4 regions of the Devosia beringensis genome follow, and region 4 is predicted to be linked to each of the others. Evidence: predicted binding sites of a transcription regulator. Region 4 holds the regulator's gene; each other region holds the start of a gene.
The links. Region 4 encodes PhoB, which activates phosphate uptake and scavenging genes when phosphate is short. Its sites were predicted from a motif close to TGTCATNNANCTGTCAT; they were not measured.
Positions count from the first base shown of each region.

Region 1: the regulator PhoB is predicted to act here: its motif matches at 4,294-4,310, upstream of phnF (phosphonate metabolism transcriptional regulator PhnF).
Region 2: the regulator PhoB is predicted to act here: its motif matches at 1,873-1,889, upstream of phnC (phosphonate ABC transporter ATP-binding protein).
Region 3: the regulator PhoB is predicted to act here: its motif matches at 2,537-2,553, upstream of GDR53_RS02895 (alpha-D-ribose 1-methylphosphonate 5-triphosphate diphosphatase).

Region 1 covers NZ_CP045422.1:3,379,604-3,385,046, reverse strand. Annotated here, with positions in the region: gene GDR53_RS16495 (ATP-binding cassette domain-containing protein) at 1-500, opposite strand, end outside; gene GDR53_RS16490 (alpha-D-ribose 1-methylphosphonate 5-phosphate C-P-lyase PhnJ) at 497-1,411, opposite strand; gene GDR53_RS16485 (carbon-phosphorus lyase complex subunit PhnI) at 1,408-2,508, opposite strand; gene phnH (phosphonate C-P lyase system protein PhnH) at 2,509-3,045, opposite strand; gene GDR53_RS16475 (phosphonate C-P lyase system protein PhnG) at 3,045-3,500, opposite strand; gene phnF (phosphonate metabolism transcriptional regulator PhnF) at 3,487-4,245, opposite strand; gene GDR53_RS16465 (ABC transporter ATP-binding protein) at 4,475-5,200, shown strand; gene GDR53_RS16460 (ABC transporter permease) at 5,197-5,443, shown strand, end outside.
Region 2 covers NZ_CP045422.1:574,990-580,432, reverse strand. Annotated here, with positions in the region: gene phnK (phosphonate C-P lyase system protein PhnK) at 1-389, shown strand, start outside; gene phnL (phosphonate C-P lyase system protein PhnL) at 389-1,093, shown strand; gene GDR53_RS02850 (DapH/DapD/GlmU-related protein) at 1,090-1,704, shown strand; gene phnC (phosphonate ABC transporter ATP-binding protein) at 1,953-2,783, shown strand; gene phnD (phosphonate ABC transporter substrate-binding protein) at 2,845-3,753, shown strand; gene phnE (phosphonate ABC transporter, permease protein PhnE) at 3,917-4,888, shown strand; gene phnE (phosphonate ABC transporter, permease protein PhnE) at 4,888-5,443, shown strand, end outside.
Region 3 covers NZ_CP045422.1:583,885-589,327, reverse strand. Annotated here, with positions in the region: gene GDR53_RS02910 (ABC transporter permease subunit) at 1-135, opposite strand, end outside; gene GDR53_RS02905 (ABC transporter permease subunit) at 145-1,029, opposite strand; gene GDR53_RS02900 (extracellular solute-binding protein) at 1,100-2,440, opposite strand; gene GDR53_RS02895 (alpha-D-ribose 1-methylphosphonate 5-triphosphate diphosphatase) at 2,649-3,797, shown strand; gene phnN (phosphonate metabolism protein/1,5-bisphosphokinase (PRPP-forming) PhnN) at 3,794-4,402, shown strand; gene phnF (phosphonate metabolism transcriptional regulator PhnF) at 4,516-5,241, opposite strand; gene phnG (phosphonate C-P lyase system protein PhnG) at 5,318-5,443, shown strand, end outside.
Region 4 covers NZ_CP045422.1:2,842,277-2,847,719, reverse strand. Annotated here, with positions in the region: gene pstC (phosphate ABC transporter permease subunit PstC) at 1-591, shown strand, start outside; gene pstA (phosphate ABC transporter permease PstA) at 591-1,955, shown strand; gene pstB (phosphate ABC transporter ATP-binding protein PstB) at 2,030-2,812, shown strand; gene phoU (phosphate signaling complex protein PhoU) at 2,882-3,583, shown strand; gene phoB (phosphate regulon transcriptional regulator PhoB) at 3,587-4,288, shown strand; gene GDR53_RS13860 (IS110 family RNA-guided transposase) at 4,586-5,443, shown strand, end outside.

The sequences.
Region 1 (5,443 bases), 540 kb from region 4:
GCCGGCCGCGCATCCATGCGCGACAGCGGGAATTCGGAAGCGTCGAGCGCGTCCCGTGCCTTGCCGCGCAAGACCTCAAAGCTGCGCTCGCCGGCGATGAGCAACCGTTCGGCGACATTGCCGCTCGAACTGTGCCGCATCAGCAGGCCCAGATGCGGGTTCTGGTAGACGATGCCAATATGGTGCGCACACAGCATGCGCCGCTCGTAGCGCCCCAGTGCAAACAGGTTGCCATCGTCGCGCCCGGGCAGGCGCAGGCGGTAATCGCCGGCATCGGGCGTATCCTCGAGGTTCATCATGCGCAGCAGGGTCGACTTGCCCGAACCGCTTTCCCCGACAATGCCAAGTACCTCGCCCGGATAGACATTGACGTCGACCTGGCGCAGCGCGCGCACCGCGCCATAGCGGCGGGACACGCCGCGCATGGTCAGCAGCGCCTCTGTCTGCATCAGCTGCGGCGGCAGCAGTTCGGCCGGCGCCGAAGTCATGTCGATGCTCATGCCGAATACTCCCCGTTCCGGTACCAGGTGGTGCCGATCGCCACCACTTCGCCTTCTGCCTGGCGAATGGCCTTGATGCCCAGATTGCTGTCGGAAATCTCGAACACCGAGCCGCCCTGGTCCTGCGGGATCTCGTTCATGAAATAGCCGGCGACGCCCGAGCGGCGGCACACCAGCTCGGCGTGATCCTCGACGCGATAGGGCCGGTCGGAAAACACTAGGGGCTCCACTCGCGTGAAGGGCGGCACGGCATGCAGGCGTTTTTCCCGGCCAGCCGACAGGAAGGTAAGGTGCTGCGCCATATTGAGCTTGGGAACGTCCCAGCGCGGGATCGGCGAGGGCGTCATCACGTGGCGGCCATTGACCAGGCTCGGATAGGCGGCGCCCTGCATGATACGGCCCTTGCGCACCATCTGCTCATAGAGCGTCAGCCAGAGCCGGCCATAATCGGCATCGGCATGCATCTGCCGGGCGATCGACATATTGGGCTCTACCCCGCGCAGCGGCTCGGGATTGGGCACCTGCAGCACCAGGATCTGATCGGCAGCCAGGGTCTCTTCCGGCACGCGGTGACGCGACTGGATGATCGAGGCTTCCAGCGTATCCCAGGTTTCCGCCGCGCCCGAAACACGGCTGATGAAGCGGCGGATCGAGGCGGCATTGACGCCGTCATCGGCGCCCTGGTCGATAACTTTGATGGTCGATTGCGGATTGACCAGGGTCAGCGTGACCTGCAGCCCCCCCGTGCCCCAGCCGCGCGCCATGGGCACTTCGCGGCTGGCATAGGGCATCTGGCAGCCGGGCACGGCGATGGCCTTGAGCATCTTGCGGCGCAGCTCGCGCTTGGCCGAGGCGTCGAGAAAACCATAGCTGGTGGCGGCCCAGGGCTTGGTGAGGGAAGCAAGGGTCATTCTGCGGGCTCCGTCTGGCGTGCTTGGGCCAAGGCGTCATCGTCGTCATGGGCGTCAGCCGCGGCAGCCTTTGCCTTGGCGTCACGCATGGCATCCAGCACCGACTGGAAGGTCACGTAATGGGGCAGCTTGAAGTGGATGCAGAAGCCCGAGGCTTCGACGCTTTCGGTATGGTAGAGGTAGAATTCCTCGTGCATGGGCGAGCCCAACGGCGCCTCAGCCGAGTTGAGATCGAGTGTCGCCGCGGCGATCACCTTGACCTCGTTCCAGCCGAAGCTGGCGGCAAAACCCAGTTCGAGAAAACCACCCTTTTCCTTGGATGTGACCTCGGCCTGGCAGACGCGCACGCGGCCCGCCGAAAATTCCGTGCCACAGGGATGGCGCACCACCACCTCGGCTTCGGCCAGCCGCAACTCATTGACCGTGGGATGGGCATTGCCATAGCCGCGCATGGCAGCATAGCCGAGCGCCAGCACACCCCCGGTTTCGGCCCGGGCCAGGCTCTGCAGCCGATGCGCCCGCGAGGCGGGAAACAGCAGCGGCTCCCGCGTGAGGTCAGGAATGTCATCGCGTGCCACCTGCGGCTCGGTGGCCGGCGCCACCAGGCCCTGCTGGCGCTGCCAGTCGGCCAGCGACGGCTGCCGCATCGGCGCGGGCCGCGCTGCCGCGTCAACCGCTGGCGGGTGGTAGGGGATGCCTTCGAAGACGTCGGTGGCCAGCACGCGGTGAGAATAGTCCAGCGTCGGCCCGAGGATCTGTCCGCCCGGAATATCCTTGAACGCGGCCGAGATGCGGCGCTGCGTCAGCAGATGTTCCTGCCGCAGGGGGGCGGCGACTGCCAGGCGCGGCTGCGTCGTGCGCCAGGCGCGCAGCACCAGCACGGCTTCGGAGAGTTCGCCGCCGGTCTGGGCCAGCGCCAGCGCCGCCATGTCTTCGTCATAGAGCGAGGCTTCGCCCATGACCCGATCAATGAGATAGGGCATGGACTGGCGAATGGCCGCGACGCGGGCGATGTCGATGGTACCAAGGTCCTGGCGGAACAGGCGTTCGGCCTGTTCGATGGCCTTTTCGCCACCGCGGGTTGCGACATAGGCCATTCAGAGCACCTCGATCTGGGTGGAGCGGGGAATGCCGATGACCGAACGGCCATCGACCAGAAGGAGTTCAAACCCCTCCGGATAGGCGCAAAGCTGCTGGCGCAGGGCCCAGAAGGCTGAAGGCAAGGCAAGTGCAAGTTCACGGGAGCCGTCAATGCCAGGGCCTGTCAGGCGCAGGCGCTGGCCTTGGCCATGGCTGACCTGGGCCACCAGCGTCGCGCCTTCATCGGGATAGAGCGCGTTGCCGCAGCGAATGGCAGCGAGGGCATCGGCGGCGGCATCAAGGCTGTCGAGGAACACGTGGTCGGCCTGGTGCAGCTCACCGGCAAGGGCACCGGTTGCGGCGATCTTCCGGGTCAATGCTGCATTGTCGGCATAGGCCACGCATTCGCGATCGATCAGGGCATCGACGATGCCGGCAAGGCCGGCCTCGGGCAGTTCGCGACTCTCGCCGGGACGGGCCATCGACCACATCAGCGCTTCGAAGGTGGCATTGTCGCGCGCCTCAACGGCATCGGGCGGGGCTACGGTTAGCATCAGAATGTCTCCATCTCGACGCGGGTCGCCTCGACCCGGCGCATCAGCGCCGCGTCGAGCGCAGCCTGGTGCTGGTGTTCGCTGTCGATAAAGCGGCGGATCGCGGCGGCCTCGGGATCCGCAGCGAGCGCTAGGTCGACCACCGCCATGGCCATGGCGCGCTCGAGGTCGCGGCCGGTGATCATGCCGTAGCCCAGGCGGCCGGCGGCATCGACGATATGGGCCTCGCTCACCAGCACCTCGCCGAGGTGAAAATCGACATTTTCCACGGTGTCGCGCATCGGCACCATGACCAGCCCGGTACGGTTGGCGATGACGGTGATATCGCCCATCGGTTCCAGCAGGGTTTCGGCCAGGGCCTTGAGCGGCGCGGGACGCGCCCGCGCCAGAACGCCCAGGGCCTCGGCATGGCCGGCCCGTTCCGGCCCGGGGCCGCTGGCTTCATTGAACATCATCGGTCCTTTCGCTGACCACTTCGCCCGTGGGGGCGTTCTCGAAGGTGAACTGCACGCGATCGCCGGCCCAGGCCGCCTCGGAGAAGCCGATCGGGTTGCCTGCGAGGTCGACGTCGACCTTCTGCACGATCAGCACCGACTGGCCCGGCCGCATCATGAGCAGGGAAGTCTCGTGCGGGTTGGCAAGGCGGGTAAAGATCGTCGTGCTCTGTCGACGATAATCCTCGATGCCATAGGTCTTGTAGATGGCGGTGATCGAGGGGTTTGCCTTGCGGCGCTCGGCAATATCGGGGAAGCGGGCAACATCGTGATAGGACCAGCCCAGGCTGATCGGCAGGTCGTTGGCGAAGCCGCGCCAGGATCGGGCGGTCACCAGCGCCCCGGGGACCAGTCCCAGCGCAGCGGCAACGCGGGCACTCGCCGGAATCTGCATTTCCGAAATCGCCTGGCCGGAGGCGGTTAGCCCCTGGGCCAGCAGGTTCTCGCGGAAGCGGGTGCGCGGCCCGATGACGTAGTTGATCATCGACGCCCGCTCGACAAAGGTGCCGCGGCCGTGCTCGACGCGCAGCTTGCCCTCCCCCACCAGCGCCGCCAGCGCCCGTCGCAGCGAATGCCGCCGGGTGTTATAAAGAACGCACAGCTCCGGCTCCGACGGCAGCCGGCTGTCCGGCGGCAGGTGGCCCGCCGCGATTTCTTCGCTGATCTTGTCCCGCGTGGTTTCCCACGTCTGCCCTCGACTGTGCATAAAGGCCCGCTTCACTCATTCGGATGAGTTGGACCCTAGCGACGGTGGATGACAGGCCAATGACGAGATGCCCTGGTCGCCATGACCTGTGCCAGAGTGGAGCGCACAAGGCCTTCCTGCCTCTCGGAACCGCCTTGCGACAGACATAGTCCGGTTGGCTCCAGCACGACGCACTGCGCGACTTGACCGAAATCAACGCGCGACCATGGCATCCTGCTAGATTTTTGTCATGGACAGCGCCTCGCCCCCCCGTTCGGACCTACTCCGGGTCAGCCAGCTCACCAAGGCCTATGCGGCCGGGGACGCTCAGGTCGTCGCTTTGGACGGGGTCGATTTCGTTGCCGCCAGCGGGGAATTCGTCGTCATCCTGGGGCCCTCGGGATCGGGCAAATCGACCTTTCTCAATCTCATCGGCGGTCTCGACACCGCCACGTCAGGCCAGGCCTGGTTCCGCGACTGGCAGATCACCGGCGCCGACGATACCGGTCTGACCCGCTATCGCCGCCGCCATGTCGGCTTCGTGTTCCAGTTCTACAACCTGGTGCCCAGCCTGACGGCCCGGGAAAACGTGCAGCTGGTCACCGAAATCGCCGCCCATCCGATGGCGCCCGAAGCAGCGCTGGCCATGGTGGACATGGCCGACCGGATGGACCACTTTCCGGCTCAACTCTCCGGGGGCGAACAGCAGCGCGTCGCCATTGCCCGCGCCATCGCCAAGCGACCCGACATCCTGCTCTGCGACGAGCCGACCGGCGCGCTGGATTCCAAGACCGGCATTGTCGTGCTGGAAGCCCTCACCCGGATTAATGCCGAGCTGGGGACCACTACCCTGGTGATTACCCATAACGCGGCCATCCGCACCATTGCCCATCGCGTCGTCAGTTTTGCCGACGGCCGGATCGCCGCCATCGACACCAATGCCGAGCGCCAGCCAGCCGCCTCGGTGCGCTGGTGAGCGGCCTGCATGCCCTGCACCGCAAGCTGCTGCGCGAGCTCGTGCGCCTGTGGGCACAGGTGCTCGCCATCGCCCTGGTCATGGCCGCCGGGGTCGCAACCCTGCTGATCGGCATCGGCACCTATCAGTCGCTGGAGCGCACGCGCGAGGCCTATTACCAGAGCCATCACCTCGCCAATGTCTTTGCCACCGTCACCCGGGCGCCCCGCTCGATGCTGACAAAGATCGGTGCCATGGACGGGG
Region 2 (5,443 bases), 1.8 Mb from region 4:
CGGCGCTCGACTGGCTGGGTCGCGTGGAAATCGCCGCCGACCGTATCGACGACCAGCCGCGATCCTTCTCGGGCGGCATGCGGCAGCGCCTGCAGATCGCCCGTAACCTCGTGACCGGGCCACGGCTGGTCTTCATGGACGAGCCGACCGGCGGGCTCGACGTGTCGGTGCAGGCGCGCCTGCTCGATCTGCTGCGTGGCCTGGTGGGCGAACTGGGGCTGGCGGCCATCGTCGTCACCCATGACCTGGCCGTGGCGCGCCTTTTGAGCCACCGCATGATGGTGATGAAGGACGGCTATGTCATCGAGGCGGGCCTGACCGACCGCGTGCTCGACGATCCGCGCGAACCCTATACCCAGCTGCTCGTTTCCTCGATCCTGCAGGTGTGATGATGACCGCCCTTACCGTCAAAAATCTCTCAAAGACCTTTACCATGCATCTGCGCGACGGGGTCGTGCTGCCGGTGGTGGAGAATGTGAACTTTCACGTCCAGCCCGGCGAATGCGTCGTGCTGGGCGGGCCGTCAGGGGCCGGCAAGAGCTCGATCCTCAAAATGGTATATGGCAATTATGGCGTCGATGCCGGCGCCATCGTCATCCAGCATCATGGCGAGGCCGTGGATCTGGCCACGGCCGATCCGCGCACCGTGCTGACGCTGCGGCGGGACTCCATCGGCTATGTCAGCCAGTTCCTGCGCACCGTGCCGCGCGTTTCGGCGCTCGACGTCGTGGCCGAGCCGCTGGTGATCCGCGGGGTGGACAAGGGCGAGGCGCAGGGCAGGGCGCGCGCTTTGCTGGCCCGGCTCAACCTGCCCGAACGGCTCTGGAGCCTGCCGCCGGCGACCTTTTCGGGCGGCGAACAGCAGCGCGTCAACATTGCCCGCGGCTTCATCACCGATCATCCGGTGCTGCTGCTCGACGAGCCGACCGCCTCGCTCGACGCCACCAATCGCGCTGTCGTCGTCGCCATGATCGGCGAGAAGAAGGCGGCCGGCGTGGCGCTGCTGGGGATTTTCCACGACGAGGAAGTGCGCGAGGCAGTCGCCGACCGCATTCTCGACGTCACCGCCTTTGCCCCGAGGATGGCAGCATGAAAAAGCTTGGTCTCGAACCCTCCATTAATCCGACCGCCCATGTCATGGAGTCGACCCTTGGCCGCTATACCGAAGTGGGCGCCGGCTGCACCGTCGCCTATTCTAGCCTGGGCGACTATTCCTACTGCGTCAGCAATACCCAGATCGCCTATTCCAGCATCGGCAAGTTCGCCAATATCGCCGCCCATGTGCGCATCTATGCCAGCATGCACCCGATGGAACGCGCCTCGCTGCACCATTTCACCTATCGCTCGGCGCAGTATTTCGAGGGCGAGGAGGATGATCAGAGCTTTTTCGACTGGCGCGAGAGCACGCCCATCAGCATCGGCCACGACACCTGGATCGGCCATGGCGCGGTGATCATGCCCGGCATCACCATCGGCAATGGCGCCATTATCGGCTCCAATGCGGTGGTGACCAAGGACGTCGCCGATTTCGCCATTGCCGTGGGTGTTCCCGCCCGGACCATCAAGCAGCGCTTTTCCGACGACGTGGCATCACGGCTCGATGCGATGAAGTGGTGGGACTGGAGCCACGACAAGCTGCACCAGGCGCTGCCCGATTTCCGCAAGCTGGGGATCGAGGCGTTTCTGGAGAAGTATGAGGGGTAGGGCGACCGTCCGCGATCGTCACCCTCGGGCCTGACCCGAGGGCACTGCACTTGACCCGCGCGCCGCCAGTATAGAGCCCTCGGGTCAAGCCCGAGGGTGACGGCCGGTGGCTGCATTGCATCACGTGCTTCCGGGCACTCGGCAAACCCACCACACCCCCCTGTTCACAGTCATCGAACCGTCACCAAATCTACATGCGCACGTAATCTGGCCGCCCTAGGTCTGCCACACTCGAGAAGTGGGGCGTCCTGATGCTGAAGATCTCCAATGTTTCGCGACGATTTGGTGACAAGCTCGCTGTCGACAGCGTCAGCCTCGAAATCCCGCAGGGCCAGATGGTCGGCGTCATCGGCCGCTCCGGCGCCGGCAAGTCGACCCTGCTGCGCATGATCAACCGCCTCGCCGACGTCTCGTCGGGCTATATCGAATATGACGGCGTGCGCACCTCCGAGCTGCGCGGCCAGGCCCTGCGCAACTGGCAGCGCGACTGCGCCATGATCTTCCAGCAGTTCAACCTGGTGCCCCGCCTCGACGTCATCACCAATGTCATGCTCGGCCGCCTCAATGGCCGCCATCCCCTGCTCAACCTGCTGCAGATCTTTTCCGCCGATGAGCAGCTCGAGGCGCTCAAGGCGCTCGAGCGCCTCGACATCGCCCCGACCGCCTTGCAGTGGGCGCAGACCCTGTCGGGCGGCCAGCAGCAGCGCGTCGCCATCGCCCGGGCGCTGATGCAGGGGCCCAAGATGATCCTGGCCGACGAGCCGATCGCCAGCCTCGACCCGCGCAATGCCCAGATCGTCATGGACAGCCTGCGCGACATCAATGCCGAGGGCATTACCGTCATCACCAACCTGCACACGCTCGACACCGCCCGCGCCTATTGCGAGCGCATCATCGGCATGGCGCAGGGCAAGGTGGTGTTCGACGGCACGCCCGACGAGCTGACCACCGATGTCGCCCGCACGCTCTACGGCGCCGATGGGCTCAAGGAGGCTTTCTCGGAAGCCATGACCTCGACATCGCTGGCGCCGCTGGCGCCGCCCGTCATCCATCCCGCAAGCGCCAATCCCGCTTCGTAACCCCGTTCCGCGGCCCTTTTCGGGCCCGCCGACCAACCCGCGTCACCAAAGGAAGATATCCATGACCGCGATCCGCAAAATCCTGCTGGCCTCCGTGGCCCTCACCATGACCACTGCAGCCTTCGCCCAGGACGCCACCGTCCTGCGCATCGGCCTCGATGGCGGCGAGAACGAGAGCGACCAGCTGCGTCGCTCCGAATGCGTTGCCGAGCCGCTCAAGGCCGCAACCGGCGCCACCGAAGTCCAGTTCTTCCCATCGCCCGACTATAATGGCGTGATCCAGGGCCTGCTCGGCGGCACCATCGACATCGCCATCATGGGCGCCTCGTCCTATGCCTCGATCTACCTGTCGGACCCAGAGGCCGTTGATCCGGTCCTGACCACCCAGCAGGAAGACGGCTCGACCGGCTACCACTCGATCATGGTTGCCCGCAAGGACAGCGGCATCACCGACCTGGCCTCGACCAAGGGCAAGAAGCTCGGCTTTGCCGATCCTGACTCGACCTCGGGCTACCTGGTTCCCAACGTCGCCCTGCCAGCCGAGCTCGGCGCCCCCATCGCTGAATTCTACAGCGAAACCGGCTTCGGCGGCGGTCACGAAAACCTGGTTCTCGGCGTGCTCGACGGCACCTGGGATGCCGGCACCACCTTCGGCTCGGGCCAGGGTGAATTCTCCGAAGGCTATACCTCGGGCAACCTCAAGATCATGGTCGACAAGGGCCTGCTCGACATGGACGACCTGGTGGAAGTCTGGCAGTCGCCAATCATCCCGAACGGCCCGCTCATGGTCTCCAACAAGCTCAGCGCCGACATGAAGGAAAAGGTCACCGCCTTCTTCAAGGGCCTGCCCGAAGCCGACTTCGAGTGCTTCGACGCCTTCACCGCCGGCGGTTACACCAACTTCGTCGACGCCGACCAGACCATGTACCAGACCATCATCGACGCCCGTAAGTCGGTCATCGGCGGCTGATTTCTGAACGTCCAACAAGCAAGAGACGGGCTTCCCTCCCCCTTGTGGGGAGGGAATGAGGGTGGGGGAGCCGTGCACCGGATGCGCGGACAGATACCCCCACCCTTTATCCCTCCCCACAAGGGGGAGGGAGACGACTGAAACCTCAGCGAGCAGTTTGCCCATGACCGATATCGCCCCGACATCCGGCCTCAGCGCCGCCAGCCAGACCCTGCTGCGCCACTATCGCAGCCAGGTGCTGACGCGGCGGGTCTATTCGATCATCGGGGTCGTGCTGGTACTGGTCGCGCTGGGCGCGGCGATGAACTACGCCAATGCCGCCAATTCGGGCAAGTTCTTCGACCGTATTCCGTACATGTTCGATTTTCTCAAGAACTTCGTGCCCGAGGATCCCTTCGAGATCGTGCGCGCCATGTTCGATATCGAGTCACCCTATTATGATGGCTCGCTCAAGTTCGACTATACCTCGGACCGGGTCTATGTGACCGAGAGCCTCTATATTCCCAACTTCATTTACCAGCTCATCGTCACGGTCAATATTGCCATTGTCTCGACCATTATCGGCGGCGGCCTGGCCTTCATCCTTTGCTTTTTCGCCGCCACCAACCTGGTCGGCGCCGGGCCGCTGCGCTTCGTGGTGCGGCGCATCATGGAAATCATGCGCGCCTTTCCCGAGATCGTCATTGCCGGCCTGCTGACTGCCGTGCTCTCGATCGGTCCGATTGCCGCCATCGCCGCCATCTCGTTTCACACCATCGGCGCGCTGGGCAAACTGTTCTTCGAAGTGGTCGAGAATGCCGACATGAAGCCCGAGGAAGGGCTGCGCTCGGTGGGCGCCACCTGGCTGGAGCGGGTGCGCTTTGGCATCGTGCCCCAGGTCATGCCCAATTTCGTCTCCTATGCGCTGCTGCGCACCGAGATCAATGTGCGCGCCTCCACCATTATCGGCGCGGTCGGCGGCGGCGGCATCGGCGAGGTCTTCCGCCTCTCCATTGGCCGCGACCATGCCGCCAAGACCTATGCCATCGTCATCCTGCTGCTGATTACCATTGTCTGCATCGACCAGTTCTCGGGCTGGCTGCGCTACAAGCTGGTGGGCAAGCAGAGCTTCGAACTGGGAAGGGGAGCGGCATGATGAGCACGATCAGCCTCAGCGAACGTCACCGCCTCGAAAAGAAATATCCCGACGTCTTCCGCCCCAACCTGCTGCAGCGCTGGGGCCTGCTGATCGGCCTGGGCGCCGCGCTGCTCTACCTGACCTTCTGCTGGTTCTTCTTCAGCGTCGGCCCCGCCTTGCAAAACGGCAAATGGGACCGCGCCGCCATCTATGTCCAGGATTGGTATTCCTGGCGCGCCCAGCCACGCCTGCGCTTCGAGGGCGGCGCCGTGGTGCCGCAATGGTCGAGCCGCGGCCAATATGCCGATGGCGCCACCATCGACTGGCTCACCCCGCATGCCGATGGCAGCATGACCGCCACCTTCGGCAATGAAGCCGACCGGCTCGAGATCGCCACCACGGCGGTCGATGTCTATGTCGACGGCGTGGTCTGGCCCATCGCCATCACCGCAAATGCCGCCCTGGCGCCGGCAGGCGCACCGCCGGCGATCGAGCAGGATGGCGCCAAGGTGCTGGTCGACTATGGCTTTGCCGGGCAGGCGGAAATCCGCAACAACCAGGTCGTGGTGCAGC
Region 3 (5,443 bases), 1.8 Mb from region 4:
CGGCACCTGGCTGACTTCCTGCAGCGACTGCGAGCCGGCCACGAAGGTGATCCAGAACGGCACCAGCACGAAGAACATGCCGAACACCATCACCGCATAGGTAACGAAGTCGAAGAAAGGCGAACGTTCGATCATGACCGGACCTCAGGTATAGTGGATGCGCTTTTCGACCCATTTGAACTGGACGAAGGTGAGCGAGATGACGAGCAGCATGAGCACGATCGACTGGGCGGCGGCGCCCGAATAGTCGAGCCCCTTGAAGCCGTCGAAATAGATCTTGTAGACCATCACCTCGGTGCTCCCGAACGGGCCGCCTTCGGTCATGGTGTCGATCAGGCCGAAGCTGTCGGTGAAGCTCGAAATCAGGTTGATGATGAGCAGGAAGAAGGCGGTCGGTGCGATCAGCGGCAGCTGCAGGTCGATCATGCGGGTAAAGGGCCGCGCGCCGTCCATGGCCCCGGCCTCGGAAATCGAGCGCGGGATCATCTGCAGGGCGGCGAGGAAGAAGATGAAATTGTAGCCGATGCCCAGCCAGGAATGGCAGACGATGATCATGGCCAGCGCCTGGAAGCCATTGATGGCCGGGTTCCAGATGCCGGGAAAGACGTCGTTGATGGCGCCGACGAGACCGGCCTCGGGGGCAAAGATGAAGCGGAAGGCCACCCCGGCAGCGGGGGCGGCAATGGCATAGGGCCAGACAAAGACCGACTGGAACAGCCGTGTGCCCTTGAGCGAGCGATCGACGAACACCGCCAGGGTCAGCGCCATGGCCATGGACAGCACGGTGGTGCAGCTGGCGTAAAAGGCGCTGCGGATCACGGTGCTCCAGTAGTCACTGTCGCGGAAGATGTTGAGGAAATTCTCCCAGCCGACCCAGCTATTGCCGCCGCCCCAGGGCTGCTCGAGCGTGAACGCCCAATAGAGCGCCTGCGTCGTGGGCCAGTAGAAAAATACCATGACCAGCAGCAATTGCGGCCCGATCAGCAGCCAGGGCAGGGAGCCATTGTTGAAAAATGCGCGACGTTCCATGGGGCACCCGCTTTGAAAACAACAAGAAAAGGTGCGGGCGACCTCGTCGCCCGCACCTGTGGTGAACCGATCAGGGGAGAACGGCGTCCTTGTAGGTGGCCTGGAAGCGGCGCAGGATGTCGTTGCCCTTGGCATCGAAGCTTTCCAGCGCGGCCTGGACCGGTGCATTGTTGAACATCACGTCCTGCATGGTCTTGACCATCTCGGCGCGGATCGAGGCGTAATTGCCCAGGCGGATGCCGCGGGTATTTTCGGTCGGTGGGGTGAAGGTCAGGCTTTCAATGGCCTTTTCGCGGCCCTTATAGGGAGCTTCGGTGTAGAAGCCCTTTTCGGTCATGGCTTCAAAGCCGGTATTGGTGACGGGGATATAGCCGGTCACGGTCGACCACCATTCGGTCTGCTCAGGGGTGGCCAGGAAGTTGTAGAACGCGGCAGCGCCCTTGTATTCTTCTTCCGACTTGCCCTTGAGGGTCCACAGCGAAGCGCCGCCCACGAGGCTGTTGGTGCGCTCATGACCTTCGAGCATGGGCAGCATGGCAACGTCCCAGTTCAGGCCGTCGATGGCCTTGGCAGTGACGCTGCCATGGCTGGCGATCGAACCCGAAAAGATCTGGCAATTGCCATTGGCGAACGAGTCGAGGTCACCCTCGCCGACATCCTTGCCCTTATGGACAAACAGGCCTTCGTCATACATGGCCTTGAACCAGGTCAGCTGGTCCACGAAGAGGCCCTTGCTGACGACCATTTCGGCGTCGAGGCCGCCAAAGCCATTGCCCTTGGTGGCGATGGGCTGGTTGTGGATGGCCGAGAACTGCTCGAACCACTGCCAGGCGCCAGCCGGGTCAAACGCGACGGGGCACTCGTAGCCAGCTGCCTTCATCTTGCGGGCAATGTCTTCGACTTCGGTCCAGGTGGTGGGCAGGCCGTCAAAGCCGACCTTGGCCAGCGCGTCGGTATTGTAATAGATCATCGCCGTCGAGGAGTTGAACGGCATCGACAGCAGTTCGCCCTTCGAGGTCGAATAATAGGAGGCGATGCCGGAGAAATAGTTCGACCAGTCGATGTCGAAGCCATTGTCGGTCATCAGCTGGCCGATCGGCAGATAGGCCTCGCTCAGCATCAGGTCGAGCGTGCCGGCGTCGAAAATCTGGGTGACGGTGGGCTGCTTGTTGGCGCGGAAGGCGGCAATCGTGTTCTGCAGATTGGTGTCGTAGTCGTTCTGGCTGATGCAGACGATCTCGTAGTCGGCCTGCGACTCGTTGAAGGTCTTGCACATGTCCTGAATGCGATCGCTCAGGTCACCCGACAAGCCATACCAGAACTCGAACTTGGTCTGAGCCATGACGGGGGACGCGGTCAGCGCGATTACGGCGAGGGTTGAGGCTGCACCGAGCAGCGTGTTGCGTGTCATTTGTGGAACGTCTCCGGGAAAGCTTGTGCCAAGGGTTGGCGGGCGGACTCCTAGAACCCCTGTTTGACAGTTCCCTTGCGGATTAGTGACTGTTCACCGACAGTTGCATGACGAGTCGATGAACGTGCCTCAGTCGCCAAACTGTCATCATCTTGCGCTAGCGCAGGGGCGCCCATGCCCGTCAAAAGAACGCAGAAATGATCCGCCCATGAACAGTGTCGCCCTCGGAGAACTCGTCCTCACCAATGCCCGCATCGTGCTGGCCAATGAGGTATTGGAGGGCTCCGTGCGCGTGGACGGCGGCGTCATCACCGATATCGGCACGCCCAGCCGCACCGGCACTGACCTCGACGGGGATTATTTGATTCCCGGTCTCGTGGAGCTGCATACCGACCACCTCGAGACCCATTATGCGCCGCGCCCCAAGGTGCGCTGGAACCCCGTCGCCGCGGTGCAGGCGCATGACGCCCAGATCGCCGCCTCGGGCATTACCACCGTGCTCGACGCCATCCGCATCGGGCTGGACGAGCAGACCGATATCGGCGCCGAGGACATGCGCACCCTGGCTGGCGCCATCCGCGCCGGCAACGAAGCCGGTCGGCTGCGGGCGGAACACTTCATCCACCTGCGCTGCGAGGTCTCGGCCCCCGATTGCCTCGACAGTTTCCTCGCCATCATCGACGATCCGCAGGTGCGCCTGGCCTCGCTGATGGACCACGCCCCCGGCCAGCGCCAGTTCGCCAGCCTCGACGCCTACAAGGCCTATTACCAGGGCAAGACCAAGATGAGCGACGCCCAGCTCGACGAGTTTTCCGAGCGCCGCAACCGCCAGTCCCAGACCCATGCCGGCCCGTTCCGCCGCGCCATCGCCGACATCTGCCATGACAAGGGCATCGTACTGGCCAGCCATGACGACGCCACCCGCGCCCATGTCGAGGAAGCCGTCGATCTGGGCCTGCACATTGCCGAATTCCCCACCACGCTGGAAGCGGCCCGGGCCTCGCGCCAGGCCGGCATGTCCATCCTGATGGGCGGCCCCAATGTGGTGCGTGGCGGATCGCATTCCGGCAATGTCTCGGCGCGGGTTCTGGCCGAGGCCGACCTGCTCGATATTCTGTCGTCCGACTACATTCCCTTCTCCATGCTGCAGTCGGCATTTTCGCTCGCCGAGAACGTGGAGGGGATAAGTTTGCCCAAGGCGGTGCAGCTGGTGACCAAGCGCCCGGCCGAGGCCGGTGGTTTCAGTGATCGCGGCGAGATCGAAGTGGGCAAGCGCGCCGATTTCGTGCATCTGCGCATCGAGGACGGTATTCCCATCGTCCTTACCGTCTATCGGGAAGGTCGCCGCGTCATATGAAGGGCAATTTTGTCGCCGTGGTCGGGCCCAGCGGCGCCGGCAAGGACAGCCTGATCGGCTTTGCCCGCGAGCGGCTTGAGCCCACCGGGCTGATCCATGTCGTGCGTCGCGTGGTGACGCGGCTGGCCGATGGCGGCAGCGAAGATCATGACAGCATGGACGAGGCCAGCTTTGCCCAGGCCGAGCAGGACGGCGCCTTTGCCCTGACCTGGGAGGCGCACGGCCTGCGCTATGGCCTGCCCATTTCGCTGGAAGACGATCTGCGCGCGGGCAGGGTGGTGGTGGCCAACCTGTCACGCGCCATGATCCCGGCGCTGGTCGCACGCTATCCCGATACGGTGGTCGTGGCGGTATCGGCCGACCGCGATGTCATCGCGCGGCGGCTGGCCGGACGGGGCCGTGAAACGGCGGAATCGATCCAGCAGCGTATCGCGCGCCAGGTTGCCGACCGCCTGCCGGCCAGCACGGTGCGCATCGACAATTCCGGCGCGCTGGAAACGGCGGGCGAGCAGTTCGTGCAGCTGCTGCAAGATGTTGCGGGGCTGCCGCGGGCTGATGAGCGGAGAAATGCCCCCTCTAGCCTCCCCCGAGCAACCCCCACCTAACCGGCCATTCGAGCGCAGCTCTCATGGCCTTGTTCGCTCAAATCGCTCCACTGGAGCGATTTGTCCCTTCGGGTCGCTCTCAAGCCCCTTCAGGGGGAGGTCAGGTGGGGGAACTACACCACCAGCTCCATCCGTTCGGCCGGAAAGCGGCTGAGGGCGTAGGAGATGGGATTGCCCGCGCCATCCTCGTCAATGGCTTCCGAGACCAAGAGGATCGCTCCGGCCGAGAGGCCCAGCAGCTGGGTTTCCTCGACATCGGCGTGCCGGGCGGAGATGCGGGTGGTGGCCCGCGCGTAATCGGCAATGCCATAGCTGGCAAAGACCACCGTGAACGAGTGGCTCTCGATCAGCCGCTGCGCCACATCGGGAAATTGCCGGTAGGCCAGCCAGGTGGTGGCGCGCGACAGCGGTATCCCGTCGGCCGATGACAGGCCGTCGATGCGGACCACCTTGGCGCCCGGTTTGATGCCCAGCGCCGCCGCTACCGTAGCGCTGGCATTTTCGATCTTGTCGCCCAGATGCTGCGTGCTGATGCTGCGGGCCTGGCCGGCCAGGCCTTCGGAGAATCGGGTGCGCCGGCCGATCGGATAGCTCAGCCGCCTGGCGCTGCGCACAAAGGTGCCGCGCCCCTGTTCGGCCCCCACCACCCCCTCTTCGGCCAGCACGGCCAAGGCCCGCCGCACGGTGTGACGATTGGCGGAAAAGCGTGCTGCCAGAACGGCTTCGGTGGGAAGCCTGTCACCACTGGCGAGCTTGCCGCCAATGATATCGAGGCGAATGGCGTCAGCGATGCGGCGCCACAGCGCGACCCCGCCCAGTTCATCCCTGGTTTTTGTCATTGCAAAGTCACATGGAAAGCCTAAGACGGAAATCAGGACATTAGTTGTCTAATCCATTAGACAAATAGAGGCAAGCATGTTGCACACTGACCCCAAGGATATCGGCCGTCGCAAGGCGGCGCTGGACGTGCTGGCTGCCGCGCCGGCGCGCGAACTGGCCGCCGTCTGGGACGCCTGGGCCGACAAGCCCGACTTTACCCGC
Region 4 (5,443 bases):
GTGCGCGCCGTCATCAAGCCGGTCATCGAAATCCTCGCCGGCATTCCCACCATCGTCTACGGCTTCTTTGCCCTGGTCACCGTCGGCCCCTTCCTCAAGGGTGCCGGCGCCATGGTTGGCCTCGATATCAGCGCCACCAGCGCGCTGACCGCAGGCCTGGTCATGGGCATCATGATCATCCCTTTCATCTCCTCGCTCAGCGACGACATTCTCAACCAGGTGCCGCTGGCCATGCGCGATGGCTCCTATGGCCTGGGCGCGACCCAGTCCGAAACCATCCGCCACGTCCTGCTGCCCGCCGCCCTGCCCGGCATTGTCGGCGCCTTCCTGCTCGCCGTCAGCCGCGCCATCGGCGAAACCATGATCGTGGTGCTGGCCGCCGGCAACAGCCCGGTGCTGCGCGGCACCCCGCTTGAGCCGATCTCCACCATCACCGTCTCGATCGTCAACCAGCTCACCGGCGATACCGATTTCGCCGGGCCGCAGTCGCTGGTGGCCTTTGCCCTGGGCCTGACCCTCTTCGTCATGACCCTTCTTCTCAATATCGTGGCGCTCTACATCGTCCGCCGCTTCCGGGAGCAGTACGAATAATGACCGATCTTCAGGGCTCCGGTCGCAAGGCGGCCACCGAACGCACATTGCTGGTACGCGCCGGCCTGCGCCGCCGCCACCTCAACGAGCAGATCTTCCGCATCCTGGGCATCGTGGCGATCTGCGCCGCGCTCGGCTTTGTCGCCCTGCTGTTCGCCGATGTGTTGCGCAAGGGCATCCCCGCCTTCCATCAGGCGACGCTGCATCTCGACGTCACCTATGATCCGGCTCTGCTCGGTGTCGATCCGGCCCCTGTCCGCGCTGCCGACCAGTCCGATGCCGATTTCAATGACGTCACCCTCAAATGGCAGCGCGACGTCGCCATGCTGAACTGGAACAAGGTCATCGACGCTGCCATGCAGGCGGTGACCCCAGCCGGGCTCGAGATCGACAGCCGGCAGTTGCTGACCATTCCCGAAACCAATGCCCGCCACGTCGTGCGCGAGGCCTTCGTCGCCGATCCGAGCCTGCTCGGCCAGACCGTGCGCTTTGATCTGCTGGCCTCGGCCAATGTCGATAACTGGGTCAAGGGCAATATCGACCGCGACCTGGGCGATGCGCAGCAGCAATTGTCGGCGCCGGCCCGCGCCATGATCGATGCGCTCGAGGCCAATGGCGCCATCACCCAGGATTTCGCCTGGGGCCTGTTCACCAATGTCGACAGCCGCGCCGCGCCTGCCTCGGCCGGTCTCGCCGGCGCCTTCATGGGCTCGCTTTACATGATGCTGGTGGTGATCGTGCTGGCCGTGCCGATCGGGGTGGCCAGCGCCATCTATCTTGAGGAATTCGCGCCCAAATCGCGCCTCACCGATCTCATCGAGGTCAACATCAACAATCTGGCGGCCGTGCCCTCCATCGTCTTCGGCCTGCTCGGCGCCGCGGTGTTCATCAACTTCTTCCACCTGCCCCGCTCCGCCCCGCTCGTCGGCGGCCTGGTGCTCACCCTGATGACCCTGCCCACCATCATCATCGCCACCCGTGCCGCCCTGCAGGGCGTCTCCCCCGCCCTGCGCCAGGCCGCTCTGGGCCTGGGCGCCTCGCGCACGCAGATGGTCTTCCATCACGTCCTGCCCGTCACCTTCCCCTCGATCCTGACGGCCACCATTATCGGCGTGGCCCAGGCCCTGGGCGAAACCGCACCCCTGCTGCTCATCGGCATGAATGCCTTCGTCGCCGCCGTGCCCGGCTCGGTGGTCGATCAGGCCACCGCCCTGCCGGTGCAGATCTTCCTCTGGCAGGGCAATGAGAACCGGAATTTCTTTGAAGCCCGCACATCAGCTGCCATCATGGTCCTGCTGGCGCTGATGATCATGCTCAACGCCGTGGCCATCTTCCTGCGCACCCGCCTTGAGCGCCGCGTATGAGCGAACTGGAGAATGCACCAATGGATATGATCGCCGGCAAGCCCAAGACGACACAGCAATCAGTGAACAGCACCATGAACCCCACCGACGCCCTGCAACGGCCGATCCGCCTCACCGCCCGCGACGTGACCGTGCATTACGGCGCCAAGCAGGCTTTGTTCGGCATCTCCATCGACATCCCCGATCGTGCCGTGACCTCCTTCATCGGACCCTCGGGCTGCGGCAAGTCGACCTTCCTGCGCTGCATCAACCGCATGAACGACACCATTGAGGGCGCCGTTGTCGGCGGCACCATCAAGCTCGACGGCGACGATATTTCCGATCCCGATCTGGACGTGGTCGAGCTGCGCGCCCGCGTCGGCATGGTCTTCCAGAAGCCCAATCCCTTCCCCAAGTCGATCTACGAAAACGTCGCCTATGGTCCCAAGATCCACGGCATTGCCCGTTCCAAGACCGACCTCGACGAGATCGTGGTCTCCTCGCTGCGCAAGGCGGGCCTGTTCGAAGAGGTCAAGGATCGCCTGCAGGAGCCCGGCACGAGCCTGTCGGGCGGCCAGCAGCAGCGTCTGTGTATTGCCCGCGCCATCGCCGTCGGCCCCGAAGTCATCCTGATGGACGAACCCTGCTCGGCCCTCGACCCGATCGCCACGGCCATCATCGAGGAACTGATCGACGAGCTGCGCGAGAACTACACCATCGTCATCGTCACCCACTCCATGCAGCAGGCCGCCCGCGTCAGCCAGCGCACGGCCTTCTTCCACCTGGGCAATCTGGTCGAGGAAGGTGTCACCGAGGACATCTTCACCAACCCGGCTCACAAGCAGACCCAGGATTACATCATGGGTCGCATCGGCTAGTCCGGCCACCCGCTCATATGCGCGAACCGGCCCCGGCCGGTTCCCCGCCCCAAGGTTCAGAGGAACACCATGGCCCCCGATCATATCGTCTCGTCCTACAATGACGAACTCGTCGCCCTCGCCCAGACCATTGCCGAAATGGGTGGCCAGGTCGAGGTCGCCATCGAGAACGGCACCAAGGCACTGCTCAAGCTCGATCGCGAGCTGGCCGACCTCACCATCATCGCCGATCAGCGCATCGATGACATGCAGCGCAAGATCGACGACATGGCCGTTTCCATGATCGCCCGCCGCCAGCCCATGGCCTCGGACCTGCGCTCCATCATCACCGCCATCCACGTCGCTTCCGATCTCGAACGCGTCGGCGACATGGCCAAGCAGCTGGCCCGCCGCTCGCTCAAGATCGAGGGGCTGACCCTGCAGCCCACCTTCTACAATGGCGTGCGCAACATGACCGCCCTGGTGCTGCGCCAGATCAAGGAATCGCTGGACGCCTATTCCAACCGCGATGCCGACGGCGCCATCCAGGTCTGCAACCGCGATGACGAGGTGGACGCCATGTACACCTCCCTGTTCCGCGAACTGCTCACCTACATGATGGAAGATCCGCGCAACATCACCCCCTGCACCCACCTGCTGTTCTGCGCCAAGAGCCTGGAACGCATTGGCGATCACGCCACCAATATCGCCGAACGCGCCTATTACCTGCAGACCGGCAAGCAGCTTTCCAGCGATGTCGAGGAACTGCAGCGGACCCAGATCAAGGCCTGACCGATGCCCGCCACCATTCTTGTCGTCGAGGACGAAGGCGATATCGCCATCCTCCTGCGTTACAATCTCGAGGCCGAGGGCTTCCGCGTCGTCACCGCTGAAACCGGTGACGAGGCCACCCACGCCATCCAGGACAAGCTGCCCGACCTGATCCTGCTCGACTGGATGCTGCCCGAAATCTCCGGCATCGAACTGTGCCGGCGCCTGCGCGCCCGCGAGGAAACCGCCCGCGTCCCCATCATCATGCTCACCGCCCGCGGTGAGGAGGAAGAGCGCGTCCGCGGCCTCGCCACCGGCGCCGACGACTATGTGGTCAAGCCCTTCTCGGTGCCCGAGCTGATCGCCCGCATCCACGCTTTGCTGCGCCGCGCCAATCCGAACCTGGTCACCGCCGCGCTCAAGGTCGGCGATCTCGAGCTCGACCGCACCACCCACCGTGTCCGCCGGGCCACCCGCGACGTCCATCTCGGCCCCACCGAATACCGCCTGCTCGAATATCTGATGCGCCATCCCGGCCGCGTCTATTCACGCGAACAGCTCCTCGACGGCGTCTGGGGCAATGACGTCTATGTCGACGAGCGCACCGTCGACGTCCATATCGGCCGCCTCCGCCGCGCCATCAACCGCGGCCGCGAAACCGACCCCATCCGCACCGTCCGCGGCGCGGGATATGCGTTTGACGAGCGGTTTGCCCAGGTCGCGTGAGATCCGTCTCTTTTCAGCCTACCCCACCCCGTCTTCCCCGAAAGGGGGAGGAGCAGCGCAGTGCTTGCCTTGATTGGTGCCCCGACCACCACGCGGTCCCTCCCCCTTGTATGTTTGCTTGGAGGCCGTGATTGGCGATGATCGGCCTGGGAGCTTTGGGTTTACCGGGCTCCCGGGCTGGATAGCGTGTGTCCCCCAAGAGCCAGCAAGCTCGCCCCTGAGCAGACGCGTCCGGCCCATCTTGACTGTCTCGAACGGTTGGTTGGGCGACATGCCCGCATACAAGGCAGAGCGATCATGATTTTTTCCCCAGACTATGTTGGTGTCGACGTCTCCAAGAAGCACCTGGATCTGGCCATCACCGGCTCGAGCAGGTTGCGCGTGTCCAATAATCCGGCTGGCATGGCTCGGTTGGTGCAAAAGATCTCCAGCCTGACCCGGCCCCATCTGGTCTGTGAGGCCACCGGCAGCTATACGCGGCTGATGGCCCGCTCGCTCAGCCAGCATGGCATCGCGCTGAGCACGATTAACCCGCGCCGGGTGCGCGATCTGGCTCGGGCCGACGGGCTGCTGGCCAAGACCGATGCGATTGACGCCGCGGCGATCCTGCGCTTCGCTCACCTGATGCACCCAGATCCCGACCCCCTCTACGATCCAAATGCCGTGGAAATGGCCGATCTGGTGCGCCGGCGCCGCCAGATGGTGGATATGCTGGCCATGGAAAAGCAGCGTCGCGAGCACCCTGAAGCTGCGCTGGCGCAAGCCAGCATCGATGCTCATATAGGCTTCTTGAGCAGCCAGATCGGCGAGATGGATCGGGCCATTACCCGCCAGATCGATAGCGATGCGACGCTACGGCGCCGGGCCGAACTACTCACCACCATCCCCGGCATCGGCCAGACTACGGCCGCCGTGCTGCTGGCCGAAATGCCCGAGCTGGGCGGCATCGGCAACAAGCAGGCGGCCGCCTTGGCCGGAGTCGCCCCCTTCAACCGCGATAGTGGTGAGATGCGCGGCCAGGCCCATATCGCCGGCGGACGCCTCTCGGTGCGCTGCGCTCTCTATATGGCCACCCTGTCGGCCATCCGTGCTAACCCGCCCATCCGCGACTTCTACAAAAGGCTGCGCGCCCAGGGCAAACCGGGAAAGCTCGCC